One region of the Kitasatospora sp. NPDC005751 genome, then DNA from elsewhere that is predicted to be linked to it. Evidence: predicted binding sites of a transcription regulator. Region 1 holds the regulator's gene; each other region holds the start of a gene.
What was found. Region 1 encodes HrcA, which represses chaperone genes, less so after heat shock. Its sites were predicted from a motif close to TTNGCACTCNGNNNNNCNGAGTGCNAA; they were not measured.
Positions count from the first base shown of each region.

Region 2: a site for HrcA is predicted at 5,311-5,337, ahead of groES (co-chaperone GroES). Genes of this name have one in related genera too.
Region 3: a site for HrcA is predicted at 2,924-2,950, ahead of ABZ497_RS06200 (FmdB family zinc ribbon protein). Genes of this name have one in related genera too.

Region 1 covers NZ_JBEXYC010000028.1:67,116-73,469, reverse strand. The annotation lists gene ABZ497_RS23660 (PDZ domain-containing protein) at 1-1,617, opposite strand, end outside; gene ABZ497_RS23655 (16S rRNA (uracil(1498)-N(3))-methyltransferase) at 1,744-2,493, opposite strand; gene dnaJ (molecular chaperone DnaJ) at 2,584-3,723, opposite strand; gene hrcA (heat-inducible transcriptional repressor HrcA) at 3,800-4,834, opposite strand; gene htpX (zinc metalloprotease HtpX) at 5,095-6,015, shown strand; gene ABZ497_RS23635 (hypothetical protein) at 6,045-6,354, shown strand, end outside.
Region 2 covers NZ_JBEXYC010000003.1:189,303-195,656, reverse strand. The annotation lists gene ABZ497_RS05320 (response regulator transcription factor) at 374-985, opposite strand; gene ABZ497_RS05315 (WhiB family transcriptional regulator) at 1,545-1,871, shown strand; gene ABZ497_RS05310 (LysR family transcriptional regulator) at 1,951-2,970, opposite strand; gene groL (chaperonin GroEL) at 3,103-4,731, opposite strand; gene groES (co-chaperone GroES) at 4,864-5,169, opposite strand; gene ABZ497_RS05295 (class I SAM-dependent methyltransferase) at 5,539-6,354, shown strand, end outside.
Region 3 covers NZ_JBEXYC010000004.1:42,343-48,696, reverse strand. The annotation lists gene ABZ497_RS06215 (sigma-70 family RNA polymerase sigma factor) at 208-1,179, shown strand; gene ABZ497_RS06210 (hypothetical protein) at 1,303-1,572, shown strand; gene mscL (large conductance mechanosensitive channel protein MscL) at 1,583-2,002, opposite strand; gene ABZ497_RS06200 (FmdB family zinc ribbon protein) at 2,574-2,912, opposite strand; gene ABZ497_RS06195 (MFS transporter) at 3,175-4,452, opposite strand; gene ABZ497_RS06190 (potassium/proton antiporter) at 4,889-6,354, opposite strand, start outside.

The DNA.
Region 1 (6,354 bases):
GGCCGGCCGCCCGGCCCGGCGCGGGCCGAACGGGGAGGGGGTGTCGGCGGCCAGGGTGACCAGGTACGGGCGGCAGCCGTTGGGGAACGACAGGTCGAAGACGTGCGAGTCGTAGACCGGGTCGAAGTTGCGCACCGAGAGGAAGGCCAGGTGGCGGCCGTCGGCGGTGAAGGCCGGCGAGGTGTCGATGAAGCGCGCCGGGGTGACCTCGCCGACCGTGCGGGTGGCCAGGTTGGCCAGCACGATCTGGCGCAGCGACCAGGCCCCGAAGCCCGGGCTCGGCCGCGACCAGGCGAGCCAGGCGGAGTCCGGACTGAACGCCAGCCCGCTGACCTCGCCGTCCGTGCTGCGGTCCAGCTCGTGCACCGTCCCGTCGGCGAGCGACACCAGGAGGACCCGGCCGTCGTGCGCGCCGACCGCCGCCTGCTTGCCGTCCGGCGAGACCGCCAGCGCGCGGACCCGGCCCAGCTGTCCGCCGGCCAGCCGGCGGCGCTCCTCGCCGAGCACGGCGGGGGCGTACTCGACGGCGTCCTCGCCGTCGGCGTCGGTCACCCAGAGCACGCCCTGCGCACCGTCCTCGCCGGGCACCACCTGGGCCCGCCGGGCCCGGACGCCGGGCGTCTCGTCCAGCACCCGGGCGGGGCCCTCCCGGTGCGGCAGCCAGTGCACGCTGCCGCGCACCACCACGGCGCCGGCCCGGCCGGTGCGGTCGGGGGCGACGCTCTCCAGCCAGTGCGCGGCCGGCACCGGGCGGGGCCGCCGGCCGGCCCGGGGGCCGGACGGCCGGACGTCCAGCCGGCGCGGCTCGGCGCCGTCGAGGTCGTCCAGCAGCCAGAGGTCACCGGCCCGGTGCCAGATCACCCGGGTGCCGTCGCTGGTCGCGCCGCGGGCGTAGAAGCCCTCCGGGGAGGTGGTGTGGCGGCGCAGGCCGCTGCCGTCGGGGAGGCTGGAGTAGAGCTCGCCGACGCCCTCGTGGTCGGCCAGGAAGGCGATCCGGGCGCCGCCGGGCGCGTCGACCCAGAGCGGCGCCTCGATGTGCCCGTCCAGCTCCTCGTGGACGCGGGCGAACCGCTCGGCGCCGATCCAGAGCTTGCCGACCCGGCCGCCGCGGTAGCGCTTCCACCGCGCGGGCTCCGCACCGGCCGCCGAGAGCAGCAGCACCCGGTCGCCGCCCGGCTCGTACGCCACGCCGCCGACCGGCCCGTACGGCAGCCGCCGCGGCTCGCCGCCGTCCAGCGGTACGGCGTGGGCCCAGGTGCGGCGCAGGGTGGCCTGTCCGGCGGAGGTGGTGGCGACCGGGCTGCCGTCGGCCGTCCAGCCCTGCAGCTGCGTCTGGTCGCTGCCCCAGTACGTCAGCCGCCGGGACGGCCCGCCGTCCACCGGCGCGACGTGCACCTCGGGCGCGCCGTCCCGGGTGGAGACGAAGGCGATGTGCCGGCCGTCCGGCGAGAAGCGCGGGCGGCGGACCGGGACGTGATCGGCCGTCAGCCGCCAGGGCCGGCCGCCGTCCAGCGGGGCGAGCCAGACGTCGTTCTCCGCGACGAAGGTGATCAGGTCACCGTGCAGGTGCGGATGGCGCAGGTAGGCGCCGGCAGGGGTGCTCGGGGATTCGCTCACAGCCGCACCCTACGCACCCGCCGGGGCGGCGCGCCTCCGGTTTCGCGCAGGCCGCCCCCTACGGGGGACGAACCGCCGGGGAACGAACCGCCGGGGGACGAACGGTCCGTGCGGCGACCGGCCCGCTCAGCCCCAGCGGCCGGTGCGGCCCAGCAGCAGGGCGCCGGCGGCCACTCCCGCGGTCGAGGTGCGCAGCACCGAGGCCCCGAGCCGGTACGGCCTGGCACCGGCCTCGGCGAAGGCGGCCAGCTCCTCCGGGGAGACCCCGCCCTCGGGGCCGACCACCAGCACGATGTCCCCGCCGCCGGGCAGCGCGGCACCGGCCAGCGGCTCGGCGCCGTCCTCGTGCAGCACCGCGGCGAGCGCGGCCCCGGCCAGGACGGGCGCCAGCTGGCGGGTGGTGGCGAGTTCGCGGACCTCGGGGAAGCGCAGCCGGCGGGACTGCTTGCCCGCCTCGCGGGCGGTGGAGCGCCACTTCGCGAGCGCCTTGGCACCGCGCTCGCCCTTCCACTGGGTGATGCAGCGGGAGGCGGCCCAGGGGATCACCACGTCCACGCCGACCTCGGTCATGGTCTCCACCGCCAGCTCGCCGCGGTCGCCCTTGGGCAGCGCCTGGACGACGACGATCCGCGGCGCCGGCTCGGCCTCCCGGCGGACCGCGGCGACCGTCACCTCGACGGCGTCCTTGCCGTGCACGGCCGTGACGGTGCCGTCGGCGCCCAGGCCGAGCCCGTCGGCCAGGGTCACCGCCTCGCCCGGCTCCAGCCGCTTCACGGCGGCGGCGTGCCGCCCCTCCGGGCCGTCCAGCCGGACCACCGCGCCGGGGGCGGCGGAGGCGAGCTGCGCGGTCTCGACGACGAACACGGGCGCGGTCATGGCGGTTCCTGGAGTGGGGGTGGGGGGACGGACGGGGGAACGACGGCGCCCGGTGACCCGCCGGGAGCGGGGCACCGGGCGCCGGTACGGTCAGCGGCCGTTGAAGGCGTCCTTCAGCCGGGAGAACAGCCCCTGCTGCCCCGGCGCGAACTGCCCGGAGGGCCGCTCCTCGCCGCGCAGCACCGCGAGCCGGCGCAGCAGGTCCTCCTGTTCGGGGTCGAGCTTGGTGGGCGTCTGCACCTCGACGTGCACTATCAAGTCGCCCCGGCCGCCGCCGCGCAGATGGGTGATGCCGCGGGCGTGCAGCGGGATCGACTGGCCGGACTGGGTGCCGGGCCGGATGTCGACCTCCTCCAGCCCGTCCAGGGTCTGCAGCGGCACCTGGGTGCCGAGCGAGGCGGCCGTCATCGGGATGGTGACCGTGCAGTGCAGGTCGTCGCCGCGGCGCTGGAAGGTCGGGTGGGTGCTCTCGGCGATCTCGACGTAGAGGTCGCCGGCCGGGCCGCCGCCGGGGCCGACCTCGCCCTCGCCGGCCAGCTGGATCCGGGTGCCGTTGTCGACACCGGCCGGGATCTTCACGGTCAGGGTGCGGCGGGCCCGCACGCGGCCGTCGCCGGCGCACTCCGGGCACGGGGTCGGCACGACGGTGCCGAAGCCCTGGCACTGCGGGCAGGGCCGGGAGGTCATGACCTGGCCCAGGAAGGACCGGGTGACCTGGGAGACCTCGCCCTTGCCGCGACACATGTCACAGGTCTGCGCGGAGGTGCCGGGGGCGGCGCCCTCGCCGCTGCACGTGGTGCAGGTGACGGCGGTGTCGACCTGGAGTTCCTTGGTGGTGCCGAACGCGGCCTCCTCCAGGGTGATCTCCAGCCGGATCATGGCGTCCTGGCCGCGCCGGGTGCGCGAGCGCGGGCCGCGCTGACCGGCGGCCGCGCCGAAGAACGCGTCCATGATGTCGGAGAAGCCGAACCCGGCCGCGCCCGCGCCGAAGCCGCCCGCGCCTCCGCCGTTGGGCGAGAGGGGATCCCCGCCGAGGTCGTAGACCTGCCGCTTCTGCGGGTCGGAGAGGACCTCGTAGGCGGCGTTGATCTCCTTGAACCGCTCCTGCGTCTTCGGGTCGGGGTTGACGTCCGGGTGCAGTTCGCGCGCCAGGCGCCGGAACGCCTTCTTGATCTCGTCCTGCCCCGCATCCCGTCGGACGCCGAGTACCGCGTAGTAGTCCGTGGCCACCAAATGCTCCGCTTGTTCCGCCTGTAGAAGTGCTTGCGACTGGTACCGGTGTCACCTGTGTGACACCGGTCGTTCCCTACGACTCGGCCAGGATCTGGCCCACGTACCGTGCCACCGCTCGCACCGCCCCCATTGTGCCCGGATAGTCCATCCGGGTCGGACCGATCACACCCAGTTTGGCCACGCTCTCGTCGCCCGAACCGTAACCGACCGAGACGACCGAGGTGGAATTGAGCCCTTCGTACGCGTTCTCCCGGCCGATCCGGACCGTCATCCCGGCGTCCGCCGTCTCACCCAGGAGGCGCAGCAGGACGACCTGCTCCTCCAGCGCCTCCAGCACCGGCTGGATGGTGAGCGGGAAGTCGTGGCCGAAGCGGGTCAGGTTGGCCGTGCCGGCCAGCATGATCCGCTCCTCGTTCTGCTCGGCGAGCGCCTCGAAGAGCGTCGCCAGGACGACGGTGACGGCCGGCCGGTCCACCGCCTCGAACATCGCCGGGAGCTCGTCCAGCAGCCCCGGCACGTCGGGCAGCCGCACGCCGACGGCCCTCGTGTTGATCTTGGCACGGAGGTCCGCGAGGACCACCTCGCCGACCTGACCCGGGCAGTCGACCATCCGCTGCTCGACCCGGCCGGTGTTGGTGATCAGGACCAGCATGACCTTGGCCGGAGCGAGTGCGACCAGCTCGATGTGGCGCACCGTGGACCGGGAGAGCGAGGGGTACTGGACCACCGCCACCTGCCGGGTGAGCTGGGCGAGCAGCCGGACCGTGCGGGCGACCACGTCGTCCAGGTCCACCGCGCCGTCCAGGAAGTGCCGGATCGCCCGCCGCTCGGGCGCGCTCATCGGCTTGACCTCGGCGAGCCGGTCGACGAAGAGGCGGTACCCCTTGTCGGTGGGGATCCGCCCGGCGCTGGTGTGCGGCTGGTGGATGAAGCCGTCCTCCTCCAGCGCGGCCATGTCGTTGCGGACGGTGGCCGGGGAGACCCCGAGGTTGTGGCGTTCGACGAGAGCCTTGGAGCCGACCGGCTCCTCGGTGCCCACGTAGTCCTGGACGATGGCGCGGAGCACGGCGAGCTTGCGTTCGTCGAGCTGGCGGACCTCACCGGCCATGGGGCACGCACCTCCCTCTTCGCACGTTGTCCGTGGTGACGTGTGTCGTTCCGGCATGGTGCGGTCCGCCGGGCGGACCGCGTCCTTTGGCACTCTGAACAGAGGAGTGCCAGAACCGTACCTGCCAGTGTAAGGCCCGGGTCCGACGGCAGGAACGGCACCGCCGGGGTGATCCTGCCCGCATCGCGCGGCGCGCGGGTGATGCCGCGGGACCGGCCGGGTGGCAGCATCGATAGCGAACGGCGAACGGAGGACCAGCGATGTCGACCTCGGGCCAGCCCACCCGCTTCGCCCCGGACCGCGGCCTGACCGGCCGGATGGTCGGGACCATGTTCGTGATCGGGCTCCTGTACGTGGGTTTCACCGGCCTGCTGATCGCGCTGCTGCGCGGCGCCTGGCCACTGATCGTGCTGATCTCCGGCGGGCTGTTCGTGGCCCAGTTCTGGTTCAGCGACAAGATCACCGAACGGGCGATGGGCGCCCACCGGGTGACCCCGGAGCAGTACCCCCAGCTGCACGGCACCGTCGACCGGCTCTGCGCCCTCGCCGACATGCCCAAACCCCGGGTGGCGGTCGCCGACAACGACATGCCGAACGCCTTCGCGACCGGCCGCAACCCGCAGAACGCGGTGGTCTGCGTCACCACCGGGCTGCTGCGGCGGCTGGAACCGGAGGAACTGGAGGGCGTCCTGGCGCACGAGCTGTCGCACGTCGCCCACCGGGACGTCGCGGTGATGACCATCGCCGGCTTCCTCGGCGTACTGGCCGGGGCGATGACCCGGATCGCGATGTACGGCGGCTTCATGGGCGGCGGCCGCAACAGCAACGACTCCAACGCCGCGATCGCCGCGCTGGTCATCCCGCTGGTGTCGGTGGTGGTGTACGCGATCAGCTTCCTGCTGACCCGGCTGCTCTCCCGCTACCGGGAGCTGGCCGCCGACCGGGCCGCCGCCCAGCTCACCGGCCGGCCCAGCGCACTGGCCTCGGCGCTCACCAAGGTGACCGGCCAGATCGCCGCGATCCCGACCAAGGACCTGCGCCAGGCCCAGCCGTACAACGCCTTCTACTTCGCCCCCGCGCTGAGCGCCCGGGAGGCCGCCTCGCAGCTGTTCTCCACCCACCCCTCGCTGGAGAAGCGGCTGGAGCAGCTGGCGAAGATCTCCACCCAGCTCGGCCGCTGAGCCGACGACACGCCCCGGAGGGGACCGCCGTGGGAATCCTGGACGCACTGTTCGGCCGCACCAAGCCCGTCCGGCCCGACCTCGACCAGCTGTTCGGCGTGCCCTCGGCCGCGCTGACCCTGGAGGCGGCGGCCGGCTTCCGGCCGACCGGCGTCGGGTCGGTCTGCTTCTCCTCGGTCGAGGGCGGCGCCTTCGTCGAGGTCGAGCGGCAGGTCCGGGCCCTGCTGGACGCCGACACCGAGCGCGGCGGCGTCCCGGTGGAGGCCTCCAAGGACGCCTACGGCTACTCCTGGCTGCTCGCCCGGCACACCCCCGAGGAGCTGCCGGAGCTGGTCAACG
Region 2 (6,354 bases), on a different contig from region 1:
ACCGGGTCAGCCTCGCCGGGAGTACCGGCAACGTCGTCACGCATCGGTCCATGGTGCCTGGTCGAACGGGAAAACGCGGCACCGCGTCCGGAGTTGTGCACCGGAACGTTATGCGGTGCGACGCCGGGCACCGCGCCGTCGCGCACCACCGGCCCCTCCTGCACCGTGCCACCTCCCGCCCCGCTGCCGTCGGTGGTCCCGTCCGTCGCGCCGTCCGCCGAATGCGCTGCGGCTCCGTGGTTCGCCGCAGTGCCTGTCCGCTGGTCCCCGAGGTGCTCCACACCTCCATGGTGCAACCTCGGGACCGTAACGTCACACGCCCCTGCGGGGGGAACCGCGACGAGCGCGCCGCAGCCGGCGGAGCCGGCGGTGGTCAGCGGACCAGGCCCCACCGGAAGCCCAGGGCCACCGCGTGCGCGCGGTCCGAGGCGCCGAGCTTCTTGAACAGCCGTCGGGCGTGGGTCTTCACGGTGTCCTCGGAGAGGAAGAGCTCGCGGCCGATCTCGGCGTTGCTGCGGCCGTGGCTCATGCCCTCCAGCACCTGGATCTCACGCGCCGTCAGCGTCGGCGCGGCGCCCATGTCGGGGCTGCGCAGCCGGCGCGGGGCGAGCCGCCAGGTCGGGTCGGCGAGGGCCTGGGTGACGGTCGCCCGCAGCTCGGCGCGCGAGGCGTCCTTGTGCAGGTACCCGCGGGCACCGGCGGCCACCGCGAGGGCGACGCCGTCGAGGTCCTCGGCGACGGTGAGCATGATGATCCGCGCGCCCGGGTCGGCGGACAGCAGCCGCCGGACCGTCTCGACCCCGCCGAGGCCGGGCATCCGGACGTCCATCAGAACGAGATCGGAGCGGTCGGCCACCCAGCGGCGGAGGACCTCCTCCCCGTTCGTCGCGGTGGTGACCCGGTCGACGCCGGGTACGGTCGCGACCGCGCGGCGAAGCGCCTCGCGGGCGAGCGGGGAATCGTCGCAAACGAGAACGGAAGTCATGACCGTCGTCCTCCGCAGCTGATCCGCGTCACGTTGAGCCTCCTGGCTGGTACGAATCTCTCCGACACGGCCGATTGGCGACGGACTCCGTGCCGATCGCCTGAACTTCCCCGCGATCGTTCCCGACGTCCGGCGCCCGCTAACCGCCTCCGCACTTCCAACGACCGTCACTCGAATGAGTTACGGCTTTCAGGGCCATCTCCACCACTGTACGTGGCCAACCCGTTACCGATCAGCTACCTCGCGGTGCACACGCCGCTCTTTTGTGCAGCTCGCGCGCGGTGGGCGCACCACCCGCACACCGGTGCGGATCGTCGCGCGCCCGTCGGCCACCCGATTGCCACGTCTGCGCCCGCCGAACTCCATGCCCACTTTGCCCGCTTTTATAGCTTTTGTATGGTCATTGACTGTTGTGCCACTCTGTGGGTGACTTGTCCATGGAGTTGCCGTAAGTCATATTTCCAGGTGTCCACACCAGCGCATCGATGCCTCGCCGTGCCGTGCAGCCCCGCCCGCCGATGGCCGGTCCGCGGCCGCGAGCCTCTGAAGGGAATGAGCCATGGCAGATTTCTCCCGCCTCCCCGGCCCCAACGCCGATCTCTGGGACTGGCAGCTCTCCGCGGCCTGCCGCGGCGTGGACAGCTCGCTCTTCTTCCACCCCGAAGGGGAGCGCGGCGCCGCGCGGAGTTCGCGTGAGGCGAGCGCCAAGGAGGTCTGCATGCGCTGCCCGGTACGCACCGAATGCGCGGCGCACGCACTGGCCGTCCGCGAGCCGTACGGCGTCTGGGGAGGCCTGACCGAGGATGAGCGCGAGGAGATGATGGGCCGCTCGCGCAACCGCCTCGTGGAAGTACCGCTGGTCGCGCCGACGGGGCTGCCGCGCTAGGCACGCACCCGCTCCGCGCCATGAAGAAACGTTTCTTCATGGCGCTTCGAGCCGCCGGTGCGCCCGGGCGAACGCCCGGTCAGTGCCCGGCCGCCGCGCCCGCCAGCCGCTCCAGCATCAGCGCCACCGCCGGCACCTCGGCGAGGTCCGGCAGGGTCAGGGCGACCACCTGCCGCACCGCCGGCGCCCCCGAGGCGGTCCGCACCGGCACCGCCGACACGCCGTCGGGGCGCACCGACTCCAGCGCCAGCCCCGGCAGCACCGCCACCCCGAGCCCGGCCGCCACCAGGCCGACCACCGCCGGGTAGTCGTCGGTCGCGAAGTCGATCCGGGGCTCGAAGCCCGCCCCCGCGCAGAGTTCCACCAGGTGCCCCCGGCACTGCGGGCAGCCCGCGATCCACTGCTCCCCCGCCAGTTCGGCGAGTTCCACCGGCCCGCGCCCGTCGCCGCGCCCCGACAGCGGGTGCGCGGCGGGCAGCAGGCCGACCATCGGGTCGTCGAGCAACGGGGTGACCACCAGGTCGGACCAGTCGGTGGTGGCGCTGAGCTGCTGGGCCTCCAGATTGGCCTCGGCCCGCGCCTCGCGCGGCGTGCCGTGCCCGGGAGCGGACGCCGGAAGGGGCGTCGGCGCGCCGCCGGGGGCCTGCGGATACCTGAAGGCCAGCGCGATCTCGCACTCGCCGCCGCGCAGCATCGCCAGCGACTCCGGCGGTTCGGCCTCGACCAGCGACACGCGCACCCCCGGATGGCTGTCCCGCAGCCGGGCGACGGCCGGCGGCACCAGGGTGGAACTCGCGGTGGGGAAGGAGACCAGCCGCACCCGCCCGGCCCGCAGTCCGGCGATCGCCGCGACCTCCTCCTCGGCGGCGGAGAGCCCGGCCAGGATGCCGGTGGCATGCTTGAGGAGCACCCGCCCGGCCTCGCTCAGCTGCATGCCGCGCCCCGAACGGACCACCAGCGGGGTGTCGACGGACTTCTCCAGGGCCTTCATCTGCTGGCTGATGGCGGGCTGCGTACAGCCCAGCTCACGAGCGGCGGCGGAGAAGGAGCCGGTGCGGGCGACGGCACGCAGAACGCGCAGGTGGCGGGCCTCGATCATGCCTCAGTTATAAGGCAATCTTTGCTTTATGCAAAATTCAACTGATAGTTGAAGAGTCAAACGCCCCACACGCCGCAGGCCCGGCCCGTACCCCGAGGGGCGCGGACCGGGCCTGCGGTCACTGATCAGGCGTCAGTGGGAGTGGCCGTGGCCGCCGTGCGAGTGGCCGTTGTCGGCCTCCTCTTCCTTCTTCTCCACCACGAGGGTCTCGGTGGTGAGCAGCAGGGAGGCGATCGACGCGGCGTTCTCCAGCGCGGAGCGGGTGACCTTGACCGGGTCGATGACGCCGGCCTTCAGCAGGTCGCCGTACTCACCGGTGGCGGCGTTGAAGCCGTGACCGGCCTCCAGCTCGGCGACCTTGTGGGTGATGACGTAGCCCTCGAGGCCGGCGTTCTGGGCGATCCAGCGCAGCGGCTCGGCGAGCGCCTTGCGGACGACCGCGACACCGGTCGCCTCGTCGCCCGACAGGCCCAGGCCGCCCTCCAGCACCTTGGCGGCGTGGACGAGGGAGGCGCCACCGCCGGCGACGATGCCCTCCTCGACCGCGGCACGGGTCGCCGAGATGGCGTCCTCCAGGCGGTGCTTGCGCTCCTTCAGCTCCACCTCGGTGGCGGCGCCGACCTTGATGACGCAGACGCCGCCGGCCAGCTTGGCCAGGCGCTCCTGCAGCTTCTCGCGGTCCCAGTCGGAGTCCGTGTTGGCGATCTCGCCCTTGATCTGGGCGACGCGGCCGGCGACGGCCTCGCTGTCACCGGCGCCGTCGACGACGGTGGTCTCGTCCTTGGTGATGGTCACGCGGCGGGCGGTGCCCAGCACGTCCAGACCGGCCTGGTCGAGCTTGAGGCCGACCTCCTCGGAGATGACGGTGGCACCGGTCAGGGTGGCCAGGTCGCCCAGGATCGCCTTGCGGCGGTCACCGAAGCCCGGGGCCTTGACGGCGACCGCGTTGAAGGTGCCGCGGATCTTGTTCACCACGAGGGTGGACAGCGCCTCGCCGTCGACGTCCTCGGCGATGATCAGCAGCGGCTTCGAGGCACCGCCCTGCAGGATCTTCTCCAGCAGCGGGAGCAGCTCCTGGATGGAGGAGATCTTGCCCTGGTTGATCAGGATGTACGGGTCCTCCAGGACCGCCTCCTGCCGCTCCGCGTCGGTGACGAAGTACGGCGACAGGTAACCCTTGTCGAACTGCATGCCCTCGGTGAAGTCCAGCTCCACGCCGAAGGTGTTGGACTCCTCGACGGTGATGACACCGTCCTTGCCGACCTTGTCGATCGCCTCGGCGATGAGCTCGCCGACCTGGGTGTCCTGCGCGGAGAGGGACGCGACGGCGGCGACGTCGTCCTTGCCCTCGATCTCGCGGGCGATGGACAGCAGGTGCTCGGAGACCGCGGCGACGGCCTTGTCGATGCCCTTCTTCAGGGCGGCCGGGCCGGCGCCCGCGGCGACGTTGCGCAGACCCTCGTTGACCAGGGCCTGGGCCAGCACGGTGGCGGTGGTGGTGCCGTCGCCCGCGACGTCGTTGGTCTTGGTGGCGACCTCCTTGACGAGCTGCGCGCCAAGGTTCTCGTACGGGTCGTCGAGCTCGACCTCACGGGCGATGGTGACACCGTCGTTGGTGATGGTCGGCGCACCGAACTTCTTGTCGATGACGACGTTGCGGCCCTTGGGGCCGATGGTCACCTTGACGGTGTCGGCCAGCTTGTTGACACCGCGCTCCAGCGAGCGGCGGGCGTCCTCGTCGAACTGCAGGATCTTCGCCATGTTCCCTATTCCCTCGGGGCTGCGACCGGCACGCCGGCCACCGGACTACGTGAACCAACAACCACGCCCCGGGCCCCTGTCACTGGGACACGGATCCGGGGCGGGCTGGAACGTCTTACTTCTCGGTGCTGCTTACTTCTCGATGATGGCGAGAACGTCGCGCGCCGAGAGGACGAGGTACTCCTCGCCCTGGTACTTCACCTCGGTGCCGCCGTACTTCGAGTACAGGACGATGTCACCGACGGCGACGTCGAGCGGCAGACGCTGGCCGTCCTCGAAGCGGCCCGGGCCGACAGCCAGGACGACGCCCTCCTGGGGCTTCTCCTTGGCGGTGTCCGGGATAACCAGGCCGGAGGCCGTGGTGGTCTCGGCGTCGAGCGGCTGGACCACGATGCGGTCCTCGAGCGGCTTGATGGCAACCTTGCTGCTGGTGGTCACGTCCGAGCTCCCCTTCGGAGATTACGGGGTTGTCTAACGGGTAGTGGCGAACCTACGGGCCTGCCGTCGCGGGGGTCAGACACGCTTCTTCGCGTTAGCACTCTCCTGGTGGAGAGTGCCAAGGACGACCATAGGCCGCGGTTAGCACTCAGTCAACCAGAGTGCCAACGGCGCGCCCGAAACGGTTCTCGCGGGCGGCTGCCGGGCCGCACTCCCGTACGACGCCGCCGATGATCCGCACGCGTGTGCGTCCGATCAGGGCCCACTCCACCAGTGCGCTCGCCCCTCCGCCCCGGTCCGGTCCGGTCCGTCCGCCCCGGGCGGGCCGGCCCCGGGCGGCCCGGCGCACCGACCGGGGAGAATGAGCGGGTGGAGACCGAGAACCTGCAGCCCCTGCTGACCCCCGAGGGGCAGTCCCTGCTCGCCGAGCTGCGCGAGTTCGCGCCCGAGGAGGAGCTGGCGCTGGCGACCAGGCTGCGCCGGGAGCACTCGGCGGAGCTGGTCTCGGCGGCGTTCGGGCAGGCCCGGCTGCGGCAGCGGGCGCGGGCGAAGTTCGGCGCGGACGCCGACCTGATGTACTTCACGCCCAACGGCGTCGAGCAGTCCACCCGGCGCAGCGTCGCGGAGTGGCGGGCACGGCGCTTCGCCGAGCTGGGCGTGCGGCGGCTGGCCGACCTCTGCTGCGGGATCGGCGGCGACGTCCTCGCGCTGGCCCGGGCCGGGATCGAGGTGCTCGCCGTGGACCGGGACCCGGCGGCCTGCGCGGCCACCGCCGCCAACGCCGCCGCACTGGGCCTGGCGGACCTGGTCGAGGTGCGCTGCGCGGACGTCGCCGACGTCGACGTCACCGGCTACGACGCGGTCTTCACCGACCCGGCCCGCCGCACCTCGCGCGGCCGGGTGTTCGACCCCGAGGCGTACGCCCCGCCGCTGTCCTGGGCGATCGAGGCCGGCCGGCGCACCCCGATCGGCGCGCTCAAGGTGGCCCCCGGCATCCCGCACACGGCCGTGCCGGGCGATGCGGAGGCCGAGTGGGTCTCCGACCACGGCGACGTCAAGGAGGCGGTGCTCTGGTTCGGCACCGGGGCCGACCGCCCGCACCGCGCCACCCTGCTGCCGCACGGCGACTCGCTGACCGGCGGCGACCTGCCCGACCCGCCGGCCGGACCGGTCGGCCGCTACCTC
Region 3 (6,354 bases), on a different contig from region 1:
ACCTGTGGTGCCGGTCCGGTCACGCTCCGTCCAGGGGCGTGGTGAAAACCGGCAGCATACTGCATCGGCGGAAGAATCTGAGCGACTTGGGAATGTTGTCCGGAATCTGTTCGTTGGATCGTTACGTGTGAGCCCCGCGGGGCCCGCATTCTTGCCCTCTTGGGGGCAGGCAGGCAGACCTCGGCAATTCCAGCAAAGGGAGCAAGCATGGCCACCCGTGCCGTCGTTCGCGACAGGGCCGACCGGACTCGCGCGGCCCGCCCGACCAACCTTGAGGCCGACCGCGACCTGGTCGGTATGTATCTCGACGAGATCGCCAGGACGCCCCTGCTCGATGCCGCCGAGGAGGTCGAGCTCTCGCTGCGGATCGAGGCCGGTGTGTACGCCCAGCACCTGCTGGAGGAGGCGGAGCTCCCGAAGGGTGTGAAGCGTGAGGAGCTGGAGGCGATAGCCGAGGACGCCGAGCGCGCCAAGGACGTCTTCATCCGCTCCAACCTCCGGCTGGTCGTCGCCGTCGCGCGGCGTTACCCGCGCAGCGGCCTTCCGTTGCTCGACCTCATCCAGGAGGGCAACGCCGGCCTGGTGCGGGCGGTGGAGAAGTTCGACTACGCCAAGGGTTTCAAGTTCTCCACCTATGCCACCTGGTGGATCCGGCAGGCGATCACCCGGTCCATCGCCGACCAGTCGCGCACCATCCGGCTGCCCGTCCACCTGGTCGAGGAGCTGGGCCGGATCCGGCGTGTCCAGCGGGAGAAGTCCAAGGAGCTGGGCCGCGAGCCGGAGCCGGCCGAGATCGCGGCCGAGCTGGACACCACCGAGGCGCGGATCAAGGACGTCCTGGACTGGGCGCGTGACCCGGTGAGCCTCAACATGTCCGTCGACGACGAGGGCGAGACCCAGTTCGGCGACCTGGTCGAGGACACCGGGGCGACGTCCCCGGAGGACGCCGTGATGGTCATGCTCCGCCGCGAGGAGCTGGACGGTCTGATCGGGCGCCTGGACGACCGGACGGCCTCGATCATCCGGTCGCGGTACGGGATGGAGGACGGCCGTGAGCGGACGCTGACCGAGGTGGGCAAGCAGCACGGGCTGACGCGGGAGCGGATCCGCCAGATCGAGAAGCACGCGCTGGCCGAGCTGAAGCGGATCGCCGACCACGCGGGCTTCGAAGCCGCCTGACGGCCTCCCCGCCGCCACCTCGCCGTCGTGCCGGGCCCCGGGTGCGGAATCGCTCCGCACCGGGGCCCTCACGCGTCCCCGGCGGCGGTCGGCGCGGGCACGGGGAGCTTCTAGGCTGGAGGAGTGGACGATGTGCGAGACGGAGGCGGGCCGGTGACCGAGCGGGAGCCCAGGCAGGACGGCGGGGACGGGACGGACGCCGCGGAGGCCGTGAAGGCGTCCGACGACCCCAAGGCCGCGACGAAGGCCCGGCTGGTCTTCCGGGACCCGCTGGACCAGCAGTCCAGTGACGACACCGACGCCGGCTGGGGCGGGCGCCCGGGAGCGGGGGAGAGTGGTGGACGGGGACTGGACTGGTACCTGAGCCAGCGCCCGCCGCACCACGGGGACTGACGGGGCGTGCTCAGCGCTGCTGCGTGACCAGCGCGTCGCGGATCTCGGTCAGCAGCAGGACCTCCTTGGCCTCGGCCTCCGCCTGGACCTCGGCGAGGCTCTTGCGCCGGGCGGCGAACCTGGTCATCGGCAGGATCAGGCAGAAGTAGACGACGGCCGCGGTGATGACGAACTGCAGGAGGGCGCTCAGCACCGAGCCCCACAGGATGAGGATCCCGGACGTGACCTCGCCGGTCGCGCTCAGCTCGCAGGGGCCCTTGAGGCAGGAGCTGTAGGCGCCCAGGTCCTTGGCTCCGAAGGCGCCGACGATCGGGTTGATCACGCCCTTGACGAAGGCGTTGATGATGTTGGTGAACGCCGCGCCGATGACGACGGCGACGGCGAGTTCGACGACATTTCCGCGCAGCAGGAATTCCTTGAAGCCTTTCATGCCGCGTGAACGACGAAGTCGTGGTCCGGTCACGGGTGAGCTTCGAGGTGTTCCGATTGACAACCCGATCGGCCGACCGGCGCGGCGCCCGGAGGGGAGAGACCCGCCCGCGCGGGCCCGACGGCCAGCGCGGCCGACAGGGCGACCAGCAGCAGGGCGGGCACCCCGAGCCGGTGCCGGGCGGCCCGGCGGAGCCGGTGGAGGCGGCCGCCGCCACGCCGGATCGGCGCGAAGGGCGGCACCTCCCGCCGGGGCGGAACGGCCGGGGCGGGGAGCGGCGGGAATCGCGGGGGGAGGCTCGTGGTCGACATGGGCACCACCGGTGGTCGCGGGGCGCCGGCCCGGGGTGCGGGCCGGCTCTTCCGACGCACACTCTGGGCGGCCCTGGGGGCGGGTGGAAGCCCTGTCCCCAGGCCTGTGGACAACTCGGCCCTGTGGACAACTCTGTACACCCGAACGGGGTAGTGGGCCCATCGGCGGTTGACCGCGAGCGGCCTGCCTCCGCCCGGGCACGCGAAAGGCCCGCGGGCCGCGCGATGGCGCGGGCCCACGGGCCTTGCGAAGTCTGGTCTCAGCCGGCCGGCTTCGCCGCCGGAGCCGAGCTCGCGGCAGCGGTCGAGCCGCCCGAGGTCGACGAGGACGAGGTCGAAGCAGCCGACGACGAGCCGGACGAGGACGAACCCGACGAGGTCGAGTTCGACGACGAGCCGGTGCCCACCGAGCTGGTGGACGAGGATCGGCTGTCGGTCCGGTAGAAGCCGGAGCCCTTGAAGACCACACCCACGGCCGAGAAGACCTTGCGGAGCCGTCCCTGGCAGTCGGGGCACGTGGTCAGCGCCTCGTCGGTGAACTTCTGCACCGCCTCCAGGCCGTTGCCGCACTCGGTGCACTGGTACTGGTACGTGGGCACTTGTCTTCCTCCTGGCACTCTCGCCTGATGAGTGCTAACGATGGTCAATGATGCGGCATTCCGCTGGATCAGTCCAGCGACTCGAATGTGAGATGAGCCGGGGGCGCGCCGAAGCACCCGTTCCCGCGCCCGCCGGAAGCCGGCCGCCGAGGGCCGCCGCCCCGGCCCGGACCCGCCACCCGACCGGCCGGACGCGTCCGACCCGACCCGACGCCGCCCGACGCCGCCCGACGCCCCCGACCGGCGCCCCGAGCCCCGCCGCTCAGCCCTTCGCCGCCCCGACCAGCTGCGGAGCCGAGCCCCGCTCGTTCGCGCCCGCGACCACCGTGCTCGCCGCGCCCGGCGCGATCAGCAGGTGCCGCAGCGCGACCAGCGCGACCAGGCCGAGCCCGGCACCGGCCATCGGCACCAGGAACCCGGCCGACGGCCCGTGTCCGTCGATCAGCCGTCCGGCGACCGTGGACCCGGCCGCCAGGCCCAGCCCGATGGCACCGGTCAGCCAGGTGAAGGCCTCGGTCTTGGCGCCGTCCGCGACCAGCGTCTCGACCAGGGTGTACCCGGTGATCAGCGTCGGTGCGATGGCCAGGCCGCAGACCAGCCCGGCGACGGACAGCGCGACCAGGTTGGGCATCGCCCAGAGCGTCGAGCAGCCCACGACCAGCAGCGCGTAGCTGGCCAGCATCCGGTGCCGGGCGGCCCGGCGCCAGGCGACCATGCCGTACAGCACGCCGGCCAGCATCGAGCCGCCGGCGAAGATCCCGTACACGGTGCCGTTGGCGCCGGGCTGGCCGACCGACTCGGTGAACGCGGTGACCGACACCTGCATGGCGCCGAAGACGGTGCCGACGCCCAGGAACGCGCCGGCCAGCAGCCGGACGCCGGGGGAGGAGAGCGCGGAGACCCGGCGGACGCCGGGCTGGTGCGGGTGCCGGGCCGGCGCGGTGCGCCGCTGGGCGGCGAAGGCCAGTCCGCCGACCACGGTCAGCGCGGCCTCGGCGATCAGCCCGGCGGCGGGCGTGACCGAGGTGGCGATGGCGCCGGCGAGCACCGGGCCGATCACGAAGGTGAACTCGTCCGTCACGGACTCGAAGGCGAAGGCGGTGTTGAGCTTGGCGGCCGACAGCGCGGACGCCGAGCGCCCGCCGGCCGCACCCTCGGCGGAGAGCTTGGCGACCCAGCGGGACCGGACCATCGCGCCGACCTGCGGCACGCTGGCGCCGGCCGGGGCGGCGGCGAGGAAGAGGGTCCAGACCGGGGCGTGGCCCAGGGCCAGCGCGATCAGCGCGCCGACCGAGACCGCGTGCACGATCACGGTCGGGACGAGCACGGCGGCCTGGCCGTAGCGGTCGGCCAGCCGGCCGGTCTGCGGGCCGATGAAGGCCTGGGCGACGGCGGAGACCGCCGCGACGCTGCCGGCCGTGCCGTAGGAGCCGTGGGTGTCCAGCACCAGCAGGACGATGCCCAGGCTGAGCATCGCGTACGGGAGCCGCGCGGCGAAGGCGGGGGCCAGGAACGTCCAGGCCCCGGGGGTGCGCAGCAGTGCGCCGTACCCGACGCGGGCGGGTGCGCCCTGGTCGGCGGTGGCCCCGGTGCCCGGCCGGGTGTCCGGGAGCGTGTCGGTGGCCAGGGCGGCGCGGGTGTCCGCGGTGTTCTCGACCGTTCGGCGGGCCGTCACGGTCGTCCTTCCTGCTGCCTGGTAGCGCGGAAGGGGCATGGGGTGGCCCCGACGGCGCCGAGAGTCGTCCTCTCGCGCGTCGACCGGGGTAGTTACCGGGCCCGCCCGGCGTGGTTGCCGGGATCCGGGCCGCAGCCGCCGAGCGGTCGCGCCAACTCTGCTTCAGGCAGATGCTGGGGTGTTTCGATCGTTCTGCATATACGCGCGTAGATGACGCGCTACCCCCACCATACAGAGGACATCCAGATCTGTCCCGTCCATCGGAGGTGAACGCTGGACGAACCCCCCGTGGTCGTCGCGGTCACCGCCGCCCGTACAGCCACCCCGCGAGCTTGCCGCCCTTGTCCACGGCCCGCAGCCGCCGCTCGGCGGCCTCGCTGACCTCGTCGGTGGTCACGACCAGCAGTTCGTCGCCGCCGCGCAGCACGGTGGCCTTGTCCGGGACGAAGCTGCTGCCCTCCCGGACGACCAGGGTCACCGCCGCGCCGGCCGGCAGCCGCAGCTCGCCGATCTCCACGCCGGACATCCTGGAACTCGGCGACAGCGCCACCGACAGCAGGTGTCCGTGCAGCTTCTCCAGGGGCGCGGACTCGATGCCGAGGTCCTGGCCCATCGAGCCCTCGGAGATCTTCAGCCACTTGGCGACCCAGGGCAGGGTCGGGCCCTGGAGGAGGGTGAAGACCACGACCAGGATGAAGACGATGTTGAAGACGTCGTGGGCCATCGGCGTGCCGGCCACCATCGGGATGGTCGCCAGCACGATGGGCACCGCCCCGCGCAGCCCGGCCCAGCTGAGCAGCGCCTGCTCGCGGCCGGGCAGCTTGAAGGGCGTCAGCGTGATCACCACCGACAGCGGCCTGGCCAGGAAGACCAGCACGGCGCCGATCACCAGCGCGGGCACCACGGCCGAGCCCATGGTCTCGGGGGTGCAGAGCAGGCCGAGCAGCACGAACATGCCGATCTGCCCGATCCAGGCCAGTCCGTCGGCGAAGCCGCGGACGGCGGGCCCGTGCGGCAGTTTGGCGTTCCCCAGGATGACCGCGCTGATGTAGACGGCGAGGAAGCCGGAGCCGTGCAGCAGCGCGCCGCCGGCGTAGGCGAGCACGGTGAGCGCCAGGACGGCGATCGGGTAGAGGCCGGAGGACGGCAGGGCGACGTGCTTGATCCCGAACGCGCCCAGCTTGCCGACCGCGAGGCCGACCGCGGCCCCGATGGCCAGCTCGGCGACGATCGTGCCGATCAGGACGTACCAGGAGTCGAGTTCACCGGTGGTGGCGAAGGCGACGACGAGGATCACCACGGGGGCGTCGTTGAAGCCCGACTCGGCCTCCAGGAGCCCGGTCAGCCGGTGCGGCAGCGGGACCATCCGCAGCACGGAGAAGACGGCGGCCGCGTCGGTCGAGGAGACGATCGCGCCGAGCAGCATGGACGTCCGCCAGTCCAGGCCGACCAGCCAGTGCGCGCCGGCCGCGGTCACGAAGACGCTGATCCCGACGCCGACCGTGGCGAGCACGGTGGCGGCCGGCATCACGGGTCTGACCTCGCGCCAGCTCGTCTTGAGACCGCCCTCGGCCAGGATGACGACCAGTGCGGCGTAGCCGATCACCTGGGTCAGCGCGGCGTTGTTGAAGGCGAAGCCCAGGCCGTTCTGGCCGAGGGCGACGCCGATGCCGAGGTAGATCAGCAGGCTGGGCAGCCCCGACCGGGTCGAGATGCGCACGGCGACCACCGCGACCAGCAGGATCACGGAGAATTCGAGGAGCAGCT